3 regions of the Dethiobacter alkaliphilus AHT 1 genome follow, and region 3 is predicted to be linked to each of the others. Evidence: riboswitches for the same ligand, from Rfam matches in the RefSeq annotation. Region 3 holds a riboswitch; each other region holds the start of a gene.

Region 1 (4,402 bases), on a different contig from region 3:
GGGTAAGTTGGTAATTGCCATCAAGGATGAGGATCTACCCTATTTGCACACTTTGCAGGAGAATGCCCGGGCCAACGGGGTAGAAGATCTATGTTTCCTAAGTGAGAGTGAAGTTAAAAATATCGAGCCCCATATTGCCTGCAAAGGAGCACTTCTTTCCCCGTCTACCGGTATCATTGATACTCACAGCTTAATGAAGAAGCTTGAGTGGCAGGCTCTTCAGGGTGGCACAATGGCAGTCTACGGTCACAATGTGAAAGGCGTGTCGCCGCAGGGGGACTGTTATGTTGTAGAGTTTACTAATCCTGATGGAAGCAGTGGTGCTGTCAAGTGTTCCTGGCTTATTAATTGTGCCGGCCTTAACTCGGACTACATCGCTACTTTACTGGGTATTGACGTAGAAAAAGAAGGCTATAAAATACATCCTTGTAAAGGAGAATACTTTACCATCCGCTCCGGTAAGGGATTGGTTACAAATCATTTGATCTACCCACCACCTGATAAAAAACTTAAGAGTTTGGGAATTCACCTTACCAGAAATCTTGATGGAGGTGTAAGGTTGGGTCCCAGTGCTTTTTATGTGGATGAAATTGATTATTCGGTTGACGAAAATAACGTTGGCGATTTTTATGATGCAGTTAAAGACTATTTGCCCTTTTTAAACATAGAGGATCTGGAGCCTGATATGGCGGGGATAAGGCCGAAGTTGCAGGGTCCTGGAGATCCTTTCCGCGATTTTATTATTCGCCACGAAAACAAGCGCGGCCTCAGAGGGGTTATTAACCTGGTTGGCATAGACTCCCCAGGGCTTACCTGCTGTTTGAGTATCGCGCGAATGGTAGTTAATCTAATAAGTTTTTAACCGGTGCCAAACAGTTTGGCAACCAGGAAAAAACAATGTCAAAAACACTTGTAATTTGCAGGAAAAAGAAGTTATTAAGTTTTTATTTGCTATAGACATCTAGCCACACATCATGATATAAAATAAGTAGAACATGCTTGTTAAAAAAATAACAATCACAGAGGGAGGTGTTTGTATAATTGTCTTCGTTAATTATTTTAGGGGTGATTTAATCTTGATAGTGGGGTTATAAAAAACAATGTCCATATGAAAAATACGATATAATAAATGGCTAATCCCCTAAAGGAGATTAAACTTCTGTATATGGGGGTGGGTTTCGATGTTTATTGGGACATTCAAAAAGGTGTTCTTTGAGAGATCGGAATCAGAATCACAACAGTTAAATATTGAGTATTTTAAGGCAGACTTATCTTTTATCCCAAATGAGATTATTACTAAGGGTCTTCGTTCATATCATAATAAAACCCTGATTAACCACTGCTCTTGTGCAAATAGGAAAACACCTGATTACACAGGCAAGATAGACGGGTATCGGCAAGCTGTTACAGACTATTATGAATTCTGCAATGAACTAAGAAATTTTGCTCTGTTGCAGTACGAAAATAATAAAGTTGATCTGGCACGTAAATGTTATTTGTATTTAATAGAGATAAGTCATGACAAAGCAGAGACTAAACATTTAATTCGAAGCTACGAAATACTCTTCTCACGACATCTTTTACATTCAGACGTTTGTAAAAACTAGACTCATAAACATTGATACAGCAGATAAACGGTAAGCTGATAAAGTAACACAGAAAACTAGTAACCACAGTGGTTTAAGCACTGTGGTTTTTATTTTTTGCTGGTTCATTGGCCAGCTGATTCAGCCCTAAGGCTGAAGGCTTAATTTGTGCTCTTTTTATATGTGAAAATAAGTCTTGAGATATATTGTCCAAATATGGAAGAGGAATTATACTTTAACAAGGTATATATGCCCTACTTTACAGATAGAAATTTTTGATATCACACTGGATAATGGCAAACCTGTTGAAAAGCAGGGACGCAAAGCTAAGGGTCTACGGCACATTTTGTGTCATGACAGCCTGGTTATCGAAAGTGTATTTTTTTTATGGGGCTAATTAATAAGCGGGGGTGATGGGTTACGGAAGTGATGCTGACAGCTGTGTTGTGAAACAAACTATAGCATACTAGGGGGAGCATATGGCTAATTTGAATTTTTCACTTAATAACGTTACTAAGGGTAGAGCCGGTCTCCAATTGAAGTTAACCATCAGTATAATTGTTTTAACTTCTCTTATTTCAGTAGGACAGGGATTTGTTTTAAGCAATATAGAAGCATTTGACTTTCCGGAACGGATTATACAATTAGTATCAATTGCAGCGTCTGTCATTTTCAGTGCGTTTGGAGCTTATTTAATAATCCGCCTGTTTATTAAAAAACCTATTGATTCTTTAAAAACCTTTGCGCAAGATTTGGCCCAAAACGACTTTAGTAAAAAGGTCGAGATTAAGACGGGGGATGAGTTTGAGCTGTTAGGTGCTGTTTTTAATGAAAGCGCCGGCTTTGTAAGTTCGTTAATTAAAGAGATAAACTCACTAACTGATAAAGTCAATGAATCTACCATGTCCCTTGCATCTTCTGCAGAGGAAATCAATGCTTCTTTTGAAGAAGTAGCGGCCTTATCCAATGATTTCGCAAATAATGCCACTGATGTCAGTGAAAACGCCAAGGCGATGAACGAGGCCGGAGGCAATATCGCAAAACGCTCTAAAGAAAGTGATAAAACGCTAAACGACGCAGAAGCACAAATGCAGACCATATCTGATAAGGTAAAAGATCTTAAGAGTTCGGTAACTTCTTTGGATGGTAATGCTCAAAACATCAGCGGTATTACCGAAACCATTAAAAATATCGCCGAACAAACAAACCTGCTCTCCTTAAATGCTGCCATAGAGGCAGCCAGGGCAGGAGAGCACGGCAGAGGTTTTGGAGTTGTTGCCGAAGAAATACGTAAATTAGCCGACCAGTCTTCCAAGTCTGCTTTTGAAATAGAAAGTTTAATCAACGATGTGCAGCTTGAAACAAAGGATGTTGTAAAAACCATAGATGAGAGTGTTGTAGAAGTTGACAGTGGTCTCGAATCAATAAATTCTATGGGATCTGATCTAAAGCTGATAATTAAAAACATTGAGGAAATAGTCGCTCAGATTGAAGAAGTAAGTAATGCGTCTGAACAAATCGGAGTGGGCAGTCAGGAAGTATCTGCAGCTGTTGAGGAACAGACTGCAACAATGCAGGAAGTGGCCACAGCCACAACAGAACTGCAAAACATGGTCAATAAACTGACAAGTATGATATCTGGCTTTAATATTAGCAAAATACATATAGTTGCGCAATGAAAAACCGATTAGAGGCGTGTAATCGGTTTTTTTAATGAAATTATTTTTATTGTTGCCGTTTTTGTTGGAAGATAGCTGTATGGTTAAGAGGTTATGCTGATATTTAAATTTAGATATGCTTTTTTCAGGATAGCAAACAGCCAGATTAAAAAGATTGCCAGGAGTGGGTATTGTAAAAATGTAAAGGGGTAGGGGAGCATTGGCAAAGTTAGAATGGACCAGACAATCCAGCCGGTAAAAACAGATAGAAGGGCAAGAAAAATCAGTCCGGGTTTGGTATTTATTGTATGGACCTTTTTTGAAAGCAAATAAACAGTTAAAGTAAGAATTGGGAGCAAAAGCCAGAGATTTCCCCTGGTTGAATAAGGTCCGAGCCACATGTTTGCAGTATTAATAAAGGAGATGTGTAAGTCTTCTGCGGGTAGTTGGGAGAATGTAGCCGACCATGTTCTGGAGCCGGTTTTCTCCAGAGGCAGTGAACTTGCTAACCGATAGCTGGCCGAGGGCAGGGTGACATTTATCTGCAAATTGTTAAAGGATTGCCAATAGGAGGCTGGTTGGAGCAGGTAAGTTAAGTGATGCGTACCATGGGGAAAACGGGTTTCATCATAGCCCAGTGGATTTTGATAACGAACCTCCAGTAAATGCGTGCCCGGTTGTAATTCCAGTTCGAAGGGGACTCCTGTTATTGATTGTTGATAGCCGCGGTAGTCCTCCGGTTTTTGGTATTGCTCCGACGTGAAGGGATCGTACCAGATGAATTGGGCATCATCTGTAAACGATGGGTACACCGTATCCATATTAATGCTGCCGGTGTGGGCAGTGACTCTTTCTTCGTTAAGTGTTATGACCCCTTCTCCGAGAATATCACCGAGGAAAAGCACAGCTACATGTTGCACCTCATCTGTGGGATTAAGCAGTTCATAGCTGACAGCCACATCAGCATCCCTCGAGCCTTTCTCATAAGTAATATCCAGCACTTCTGACTGAATACCAATGGGTGTATCATCGGCAGGTAATACAGGTCCATGAAAACTGCCGGGCCACCATAGTACGGGCATGCCGTTTGCCAGAGCCTGTGAGGGGTAGAAAAAAGTAATTAATAATACTGCTAAAACAAGAAATCTGGGAGGTACA
Region 2 (4,402 bases), on a different contig from region 3:
TCGTATACGGGTATGCGGATAGAGGTGGCAGGTGGCCTTCAAGTGGAAGCTATTCTTTGGTCGGTTACAGGCATGCCTGGGTTGAATACAGTCTGGAAGGTCGGGGATGGGTACCTGCAGAGCCCACACGATCGACCTCTAATCTCTACTTTGGCAAACTGCCACATAACGGTTATATCATCCAGAATTATAACAACATGAATCTTAAATTTAACCAAAGCAGTAAAATATCTATTAGTTGGACCCATTCCCTTTATTAAATCTTTATGCAAGCATCTATCATTGGGGATTTATATCTATGCGGAACCCCTATCACCCCCCAAGTGATAGATCCCAATAAGAGAGCCGGACATTTATGTCCGGCTCTCCCCCTTTTTCATTGTATTTCACGAGTTTCCTGCTGAACCTCAATCACCTCAACCAGATCTGCCTTAACAATTAAGCGTCTGCTGTTGGTGGTCATCAGGCAGGTGGTTAAAGTCAGCTCGGCATTGCCGTTAGATTCAATTACATCCCAGTCACGGTTATGTGTAATGAATTGTTTGCGAACGCTGTAGTGATAGCGGTTTGGTCCCAGTGTCAGTATAATTTCATCGCCCGGCTCCAACCTGTCAATCTTCAAAAACCATCCTGCATAACCTGTCCGATGGCCTGCAATCGATACGTTGCCGTATTCAGGGTGTGTGCTTTGAGGATAAAAACCAACTCCACGTCTGAGGTCTTCCTGAGAAACTCCTTGGACAACCACCACATCCAAATCAATATTGGGAATTTCAAGTACACCATTAAATTGTGGGAGTTTGGTAGGGTCTACTTCCATTTCTTCCTGCAGAACGACTGGGTCAATAGATTTGACAGGTTCATATTCGGGAGCTTCACCGACCATAGCTGCCCGTTCTGCGCTTTGATAATAGATTCCCACAGCATATCTGTAGATGGGGGTGGCTACAAGTGCCAAGCCACTGAAGATAAGGAGGACGCTAAAGATGTTAATAGCTCGTTTCATGAAGCCACCTCATTTAAAGATTATATTTCCATTATAATACAACTAGCCTGGGAAAAAAAGAAACCCCGTCGGGGTTTCTTTTTAATTGTTATTTACGCTTGCGTCGACGGAGTACCAAGCCACCTGTAGTCATTGCGGTTCCCAGTCCCAGCATCAGGAAGTCGGTTCCACTGGTTACGGGTAACTCTTCGTCGTCACCGGCAGGAGTCTCATCGGGAAGCTGGCCAACGTCCTCGTCATCGTCGTCACCGGCGGGAGTCTCATCTGGAAGCTGACCTTCGTCATCGCCATTGTCGTCACCGGCAGGAGTCTCATCGGGAAGCTGGCCAACGTCCTCGTCATCGCCATTGTCGTCACCGGCAGGAGTCTCATCGGCAACCTCGCCATCGTCATCGCCATTACCGTTTTCTGCAGCAATTAGTCGATTTGTTATAGTTATTGTGATTGAGGCATCATCTACGGTAAAAGTGTATTCTCCAGAGTCTTCTGTGACTTCATCAGAAAAGCTTACAAATTCATATTTTTCAGCGTCAAATAATTCTTCAATATCATACGTGTCGGGTAGAAGATGGAATTCAGCTCCCAGGGCAACGGTAATTTCTTCAGATATATCATCGCCTATAAGAACAGTGAATGTACCATCATCATCGGAAACGGGATCACCGCCTACGTCTATTACTTCCTTATTTACGGTAACAGTAACAGGAACAGGAGCAGGATCCGGAACATCTTGAGGCATGATATAGAAAGTAACGTGACTGATGTCCGCTTGATTGCCGCCTCTGTTATCGGGTGCCCTTAACCCTTGATCACTAGAAGTTTCTCCATCATAGGAGTACAAGAAGCCGCCAGGGCCCCCTTTAACAAAAACATGTGTAATGGGCAAAGGGTTGGTTTCCCAATCGACATACTTTCCATCCTCAGAAAAAGTAAATTTGATTGTGCCTGTGATCTGTTGTTCATCGATGGTGATGTTGATTGTCTCTTCACCGTCTCGAGGCGGGTCTACTTTTAGCACCTTATAGCTCTCAAGGTATCCAGGGTCATTTCCGGAAATCTCTACCCGTGACTCATATGCCCCATATGCCAATGCTGTAAAACTAACTCCAAAGAACATATAACTCATTAAAGCGATAACCAGACATAAAGCAACTTTATTGTTTTTTAAAGCTTTCATTAATAATTCCTCCTTTTTTTTCCGATCCCTATACCCCCCAAGATATCCCGATCGGATGAGAAATTATTGCTTTCTCACATCACTCCCCTTGTCGATAAAAGTTGTAAATATGAAAATGCTGTAATATGTGCGGGAAAATAAAAAGCACACGGGTTAAATAACCCGTGTGCAGCCGGTTTCACTCTATCTCGCGCGACCCTAAAGTGACCAAATGAGAGTCGCGGTCATTGATTCCGCACACTTGCAGAAAGGAAAAATCTGCATTATTCTGTTTATAAGCTAATTATAGTTTTATAAAGATTGCCTTGTCAATAATGTTATACCAGTTTTAATGGGTTTTAGACATTGATTCATAAAAGGTTAATAATATCTTTTGCTAAGAGGCTTCCTGATGCAAGGGGGAATCAATTATGCAATACGGAATCAGTTTGTCCGGCGTTGCTGATGCATGTGTGCATAGCGGGCGGTGTTTTTGGGGGCAAATACCGGGTTTAATTGGTTGGTATGTATATTGCAAGAGTAAGTTTATAGGTGATGATGTGCACGAGTTATATATTGTAATGAAAACATGCGGAGGGGGTTTGCGTTATGACTCAGGATAAAAGGCAGGAGAACTACGAGTTCTGGCTGGAGCGGGATCAAGAGCTTTTGGCTCGCCGGGAGGAAGCTTATAATGTAGGCGGGGAGAAGCAGCTGCAGAGGCTGGCCAAGCAGGGTAAGATGCCGGCCCGACAATTGGTGGAAATGTTGATTGATGAGGATAGTGATTTTTATGAAGTGGGGCTGGATGCCGGTTATGATATCGGGTATCCGGAGCAGCCGCATATACCCGGTGGTGGTGTTATTACCGGTGTAGGTAAAATTCATGGTAAGGATTGCATGATTTTTGCCAACGAGAGCCGGATGACGGCGGGTACCTACTACCCTATTACGTTAAAGAAGCATATGCGGGCACAGAAGATTGCGGAACAGTGCGGTTTGCCCTGTGTTTATATTGCTGATTCGGGCGGGATTTTCCTGCCGCTGCAGAGAGAGTGCTTTGCCGATGAAGGCATGTTCGGCACCATGTTTTATAATATGACCAGGATGTCTGCCAAGGGGATTAAGCAGTATACCTTAAGTACCGGCGGCAATACCGCAGGTGGCGCGTATATGGTTTACCTGGCCTGTGAATCCATCATGATTGATAAGCTGGCATATGCGTTTCTGGCCGGACCGCCCATGGTGCGTTCAGCTATTGGGGAGGAAGTATCGGCGGAAGATTTGGGTGGGGCGTATGTGCATACCCAGCATTCCGGCGGTTGTGATCATTTTGTCAGTACCCAGGAGGAAGGGATTCAGAAGCTACGGGAAATTATTGCTTTTGACCCGCCGCAGAAGTTTCACGGGCATCGCTTTGAATCGTGGGATGAGCCGCTGTACGGGCCGGACGAGTTGATGGCCAATATGCCGGCGGATCCCTATAAACCCATAGACATTAAAGATGTCATTAAGTGCATTGCCGACGGCAGTTATTTTCAGGAGTATAAGGCCAATTATGCTCCGGGCCGGGGTGACAATATAATTTGCGGTAAGATATGGCTCAAAGGTATGCCGGTGGGCATTGTGGCTTCTAACCGCAACGGTGTTATTTTTCTGGAAGGGGCGCGAAAGGCTACCGAATGGGTGGTGCGCTGCGGTAATGATAAGACTCCGCTTCTGTATATTCAGAATTCACCGGGTTATATGGTGGGCAGTAATGAAGAGTGGAACGGTATTGGTAAGTATGGCTCGGATATGGTGCGGGCCTGCTCATGTGTGGAAGTGCCCAAAATCCAGTGGGTGATTGGTCCGGACCATGGTGCGGCCAACTACGGCATGTGCGGCCGGGCTTATAATCCGCGGTTTGTGTTCCATACCATGCGGGCCAGGACCACGGTAATGGCCGGTAGGACTGCGGCATTTATTTTGGAAAGTATTGAGCGCAAAAATAAGAAGAAACAAGGCGAAGAGATCGATGAGGCAAAAATGACCGAGTTCCGCAACAAGATGGTGGAGCGCTATGACCGGGACGGTCATCCGTATGTGACCGGGTCATTGTTATTCCATGACGGAATTATTACCTGGCCGGAAGCGCGGGATAAACTGGCCAGAGGGTTTGAACTGGCTTTACGGGAGCCGGTTGCCGAGTCCAAGTTTGGTAACTTCAAATTCTAAGGAATCCGGGGCAAATGCCCCGG
Region 3 (4,402 bases):
TGCCTCTGATATCGCACCGGTACCACCTAGAATAATTACTCTCTCCGGTTGTAACCTGCCAATTTCTCTTTTAGTAGCAGTGGGCAAACTATGAGGCCTGGTTAGGAGAATAGGTGCATCAAGCTGATAAGCTAATGGTACCCCAGCCAGAGCATCTGCATATTGATCACCTCTGGCCAAAACCACCGTCTGGCTTTGTGTCCAACCTGATTCACTAATGGTAGTTGCAGTAGAATACCTGTCAAAACCAAAAATCCTGTTAACGTGTGTAACCCTAACATTAGTTTCTGACACATACGAACCGTCTACCGTAATGGCCTCAATAGTAGCCATACCCGGATCCACAGGATAAACAAATCCATCTATTACTTTTGCAACACTTTCATTGCTGCTTTTCCAGACAACGCCTTGCTCTGAAGCGTTACTCGGCTCTACTTTTGCCGTAAGTTGTGTGCCGTTTTCACCTAGCTTAAAATTCAAAGCATTATAATTTATCGTCACACCGGATACAGGTACATCAGAACTACCGTTTAGCACATGACTAACTGCTGCAAAAGCATCTATCAGGCCATATCCATAACCAAAATTAGGAGAGCCTGTGAACTCTTGATCTTCTAATGGCCTGGATGTGTCTTTTATTACTTCTTCTAGTTGTTCAATGGTTAACTCCGGCTTTGCTTCCAGTAATAATGCGGCTACCCCGGCAACATGCGGAGCGGCCATCGAAGTACCGCTGGAATAACCATATTCACCTCCGGTAATAGAAGAAAGTATTTGTACTCCTGGAGCCGATATGTCAGGCTTTATATTATCGAAGTAAGGAGATGGCCCCCTGCTGGAAAACATTGCCAAGTAATCATTGTTATCCGTAGCGGCAACAGAAAAACTTTCCGGATAATTTGCAGGGTGTGAAATAGAGCCCGAACCATATGTTCCTAAGTTCCCGGCGGCAAAAACGGGGAGTATCTGCGCATCTCTCCAAGCCTGAACCATTGGCCTAAACCATTCATCATTCTCTCCGGGCACATTACCGCCCCAGGAATTATTTATCACATCAGGAGCTTTGTCAGGATGAGCCACACCATTAATATCTGTAGGAGCTAACATATATTGAGCTGCTGCTAAAATATCAGAGGACTTAGCTGTTCCGTCGGATCCAAAAGCATTTGCTGCAATCCACTTAGCTTCGGGAGCCACACCAAAATAACCTTGCATCTCTTCTACTGAACCTAAAATTGTACCGGTTACATGTGTTCCATGGTTATTAAGATCAATTGGAAGAGCGTGTTGATTAACCGCATCAAACCAATTAAAATCAGGATCAATGCTTCCACCATCATAGCCCCGCCATTTTTCTCTGAGAGCCTCATGGTGCCAATCAACACCAGTATCAATTATACCTATCACCACACCATCCCCGGTTATTCCATATTGATTCCACACAAGGGGCGCATTAATTCTCTCTAAATTCCATTTAACACCATAAACTCCAGATGGTGAAAAACTATTTATACTTTCTATATTTGTATTATGTACCTGAAATTCATTATTGGGCAGAATATTTCCTACATCCGCATGTTGTGCTATAACATCGAGAGCGACCCTATTTACCTTTGCATAAATAAGGTTAACAATGTAGTACTCACGAAATTCTTTAACATTTCCTTTTTCCTGTTCTTCTGATAATAAGTTTATTAAGCTTTTTTGAGTAACTTCTGCATTTTTCTTTAAGGTATTAACTACAGAAACCCTTGCGGCTTTCTTTATTGCTTTTTCGGGCATACCGGCAGGAACTGCTTTTCGCACGTCGGCTGCTGCTTTCTTTGTATCAGCTTGTTCATTGAGTATTATTAAAACATCAACAAACTCATCAGCCTTAAGTGAATCGGTCACCTGAGCACTAATTTTTTGTGAAGTCACACCAACATCAACTCTGCCAGCAAATAGCTGGACGGGCAAATAGATGGTGATTAACGATATGATTACTAAAGTACTTATTAATCTTTTTATTATTTTCATACGGCACTCCTTATTCTTTTGTCAGGCTAAAATATATTATTTCGCCAATATAAGTTACAGTTCCTCTTATCGAACCGTCACTTTTCGTTAAACCTCTGGTTTTAAATTGCTGTCAAAATAAAAAAAAGTTATTGTCAAAGACTCCTAATTACATTATAATGGTAAATATAAACAATCCTTGATAAAGGCAAACCCGTCGAAAGACGGGGACGCAAAGCCACGGGCCTAAAGCATTGCTATGGCAGCCGGGTCGCCGGGGTAGGAACAACCTGCACCTGTGCAGGTTTTTTTATTGCTTCCTACACCCTGGTAATTCACTGGGGGGGGAATAATTATGAAAATGCATTCCGCAAAAATTTGTGTACTGTTGACCTTTTTATTTATTTTCTTTACTGCCACCATCACTGAGGCAGCCACACACAGGCTGTATGGCTCTAACCGTTATGAAACGGCCGTTGAGATATCCCGCAGCGGCTGGGATGCCGCTCACACGGTTTTAATTGCCCGCGGGGATGATTTTCCTGATGCTCTGGCCGGCACTCCACTGGCCTACCAACACGATGCTCCGATCCTGCTGACCCAGCCTAACTCCTTAAATCCATTGACAGCTGCAGAAGTAGACCGGCTTGGTGCCAAAAAAGCTATAATATTGGGTGGGTATGCAGCAGTCTCACAAGCAGTTGAAGACCAATTAACAAACATGGGCCTTACAGTTGAGCGCATAGGTGGGACAAACCGTTATGAAACTGCTCAGCTGATAGCAGAAAATATGCCTTCCAGCAACACAGCCATTATTGCTTACGGACAGGATTTTCCCGATGCTCTCTCCATCGCCTCCTATGCAGCCATTAACGGATATCCCATCCTGCTATCTACAACAGACAGTCTTCCTTCTGCTACTCAAAGCGCTCTCACAGGAATCAGCAACACTATCGTTATCGGCGGATCTCGTGTTATCAGCAACAGTGTCCTCTCCAGCCTGCCGGAACCCCAAAGAATTGCCGGAAGCAGCCGATTTGAGACTGTAGAACAAATATTTCAGACTTTAGACATATCAACCGATAAAGCTTATATAGCCACGGCACTGAACTTTGCAGACGCACTAACTGGCTCAGCTTTGGCAGCAAAAGAACATACTGCTATTCTCCTTGTCCAACCGGAACAGATTCCTCAATCCATTCAAACCATTGTAAACGATACCGGAATCACAAAGTTTACCATACTTGGCGGTGAGAAAGCCGTCTCCGCAAACGCTGTAAATTTACTTGCCTCGGCGCTAAACCCTCCGCTTCCAGAGCGAATTCAAAGAGTGTTTGACCTAACAAATCTTGAACGGGAAAAACATGGACTAGCCCCGCTACAATACCACGCAGAGCTTTCTGAAGTGGCAGAGATAAAGTCTAAGGATATGTACGACAACCAGTACTTTGACCACAACTCACCCATCTACGGTAGCCCCTTTGACATGATGAGCCATTACGGAATTTCATACACCAGGGCAGCAGAAAATCTGGCAGCAGGTTTTCTTTCACCCCAGACCCTTGTTAATGCCTGGATGAACAGTCCAGGCCACCGGGCAAACATCCTAAACCCCAACCTGACTCACATCGGCATCGGATATTATTACAATGCAAATGACCCCAGCAACTTACGCCACTACTGGACACAAATGTTTATCGCGCCCCAATAAAAATAAGCACCCATGGGTGCTTATTTTTGTACACGGAGCCAAAAATTGCTGCTACGTTAAGAAAAAAATCCAACAAAAAGGGAGATCTGCCTCAGATAGCGCAGGGTCTCCCTTTTCTTAGAATCTTACTTCTTCTTAAAGATTATCCTTCAACCAGTCTTCAATGCTTTCACCCACAGCTGCACTGCCGCCAAAAATAGTAACCGAGGTTATGCCACAATCAGCTATGAATTCTTGCAGCACTGTGTTGGGCTCACTGCTGATCCCCCGTACTAAAAGGACACCACTGTTATTCTTTGCCGCCAGCCCCCCACCGGCAATGGCATCGGGAAAGTCCAGTCCTGTGGCCATATATACATGACCGGTACCCGGCGGAAGGAATTTTTCTGCCAAAGCGATGGAGGTTTCGTAGCGGTTGCTGCCGTAGATGCGCTTCGGGTTTGGAAGCTGGCTGAAAACAGCGCTTCCCACCGCCGCATCACCACCGATGACAAAGGTTTCGTTGATAGCCAACTCATTTAACACTTCTTCTGTCGCTGAAGGGAGTCTGTCGTTACGGGTAAGCAGAATGGGGTACCCATTCACAGCGGCATAAGAGCTGGCGGACAGGGCATCAGCAAAGTTGGTGCCCACCGCCACCATAGTGGTATCAAAAACTGCTCCTTCCTCTGCCATCTCTGCCGCAATCAGGGC

What was found. Region 3 has a riboswitch for cyclic di-GMP ahead of DEALDRAFT_RS07790 (cell wall-binding repeat-containing protein). Riboswitches for the same ligand answer to the same signal wherever they lie in the genome.
Region 1: another riboswitch for cyclic di-GMP. It lies ahead of DEALDRAFT_RS10395 (methyl-accepting chemotaxis protein); the one in region 3 lies ahead of DEALDRAFT_RS07790 (cell wall-binding repeat-containing protein).
Region 2: another riboswitch for cyclic di-GMP. It lies ahead of DEALDRAFT_RS04730 (LPXTG cell wall anchor domain-containing protein); the one in region 3 lies ahead of DEALDRAFT_RS07790 (cell wall-binding repeat-containing protein).

Annotation. Positions count from the first base shown of each region.
Region 1 covers NZ_ACJM01000010.1:90,836-95,237, reverse strand. The annotation lists gene DEALDRAFT_RS10405 (NAD(P)/FAD-dependent oxidoreductase) at 1-862, shown strand, start outside; cyclic di-GMP riboswitch class I at 1,872-1,959, shown strand; gene DEALDRAFT_RS10395 (methyl-accepting chemotaxis protein) at 2,066-3,265, shown strand; gene DEALDRAFT_RS10390 (hypothetical protein) at 3,349-4,402, opposite strand, start outside.
Region 2 covers NZ_ACJM01000004.1:60,481-64,882, reverse strand. The annotation lists gene DEALDRAFT_RS04740 (transglutaminase-like domain-containing protein) at 1-260, shown strand, start outside; gene DEALDRAFT_RS15865 (class E sortase) at 377-1,006, opposite strand; gene DEALDRAFT_RS04730 (LPXTG cell wall anchor domain-containing protein) at 1,095-2,096, opposite strand; cyclic di-GMP riboswitch class II at 2,345-2,427, opposite strand; gene DEALDRAFT_RS04720 (acyl-CoA carboxylase subunit beta) at 2,772-4,379, shown strand.
Region 3 covers NZ_ACJM01000007.1:37,803-42,204, forward strand. The annotation lists gene DEALDRAFT_RS15980 (S8 family serine peptidase) at 1-2,019, opposite strand, end outside; cyclic di-GMP riboswitch class I at 2,196-2,277, shown strand; gene DEALDRAFT_RS07790 (cell wall-binding repeat-containing protein) at 2,354-3,709, shown strand; gene DEALDRAFT_RS15985 (leucine-rich repeat protein) at 3,845-4,402, opposite strand, start outside.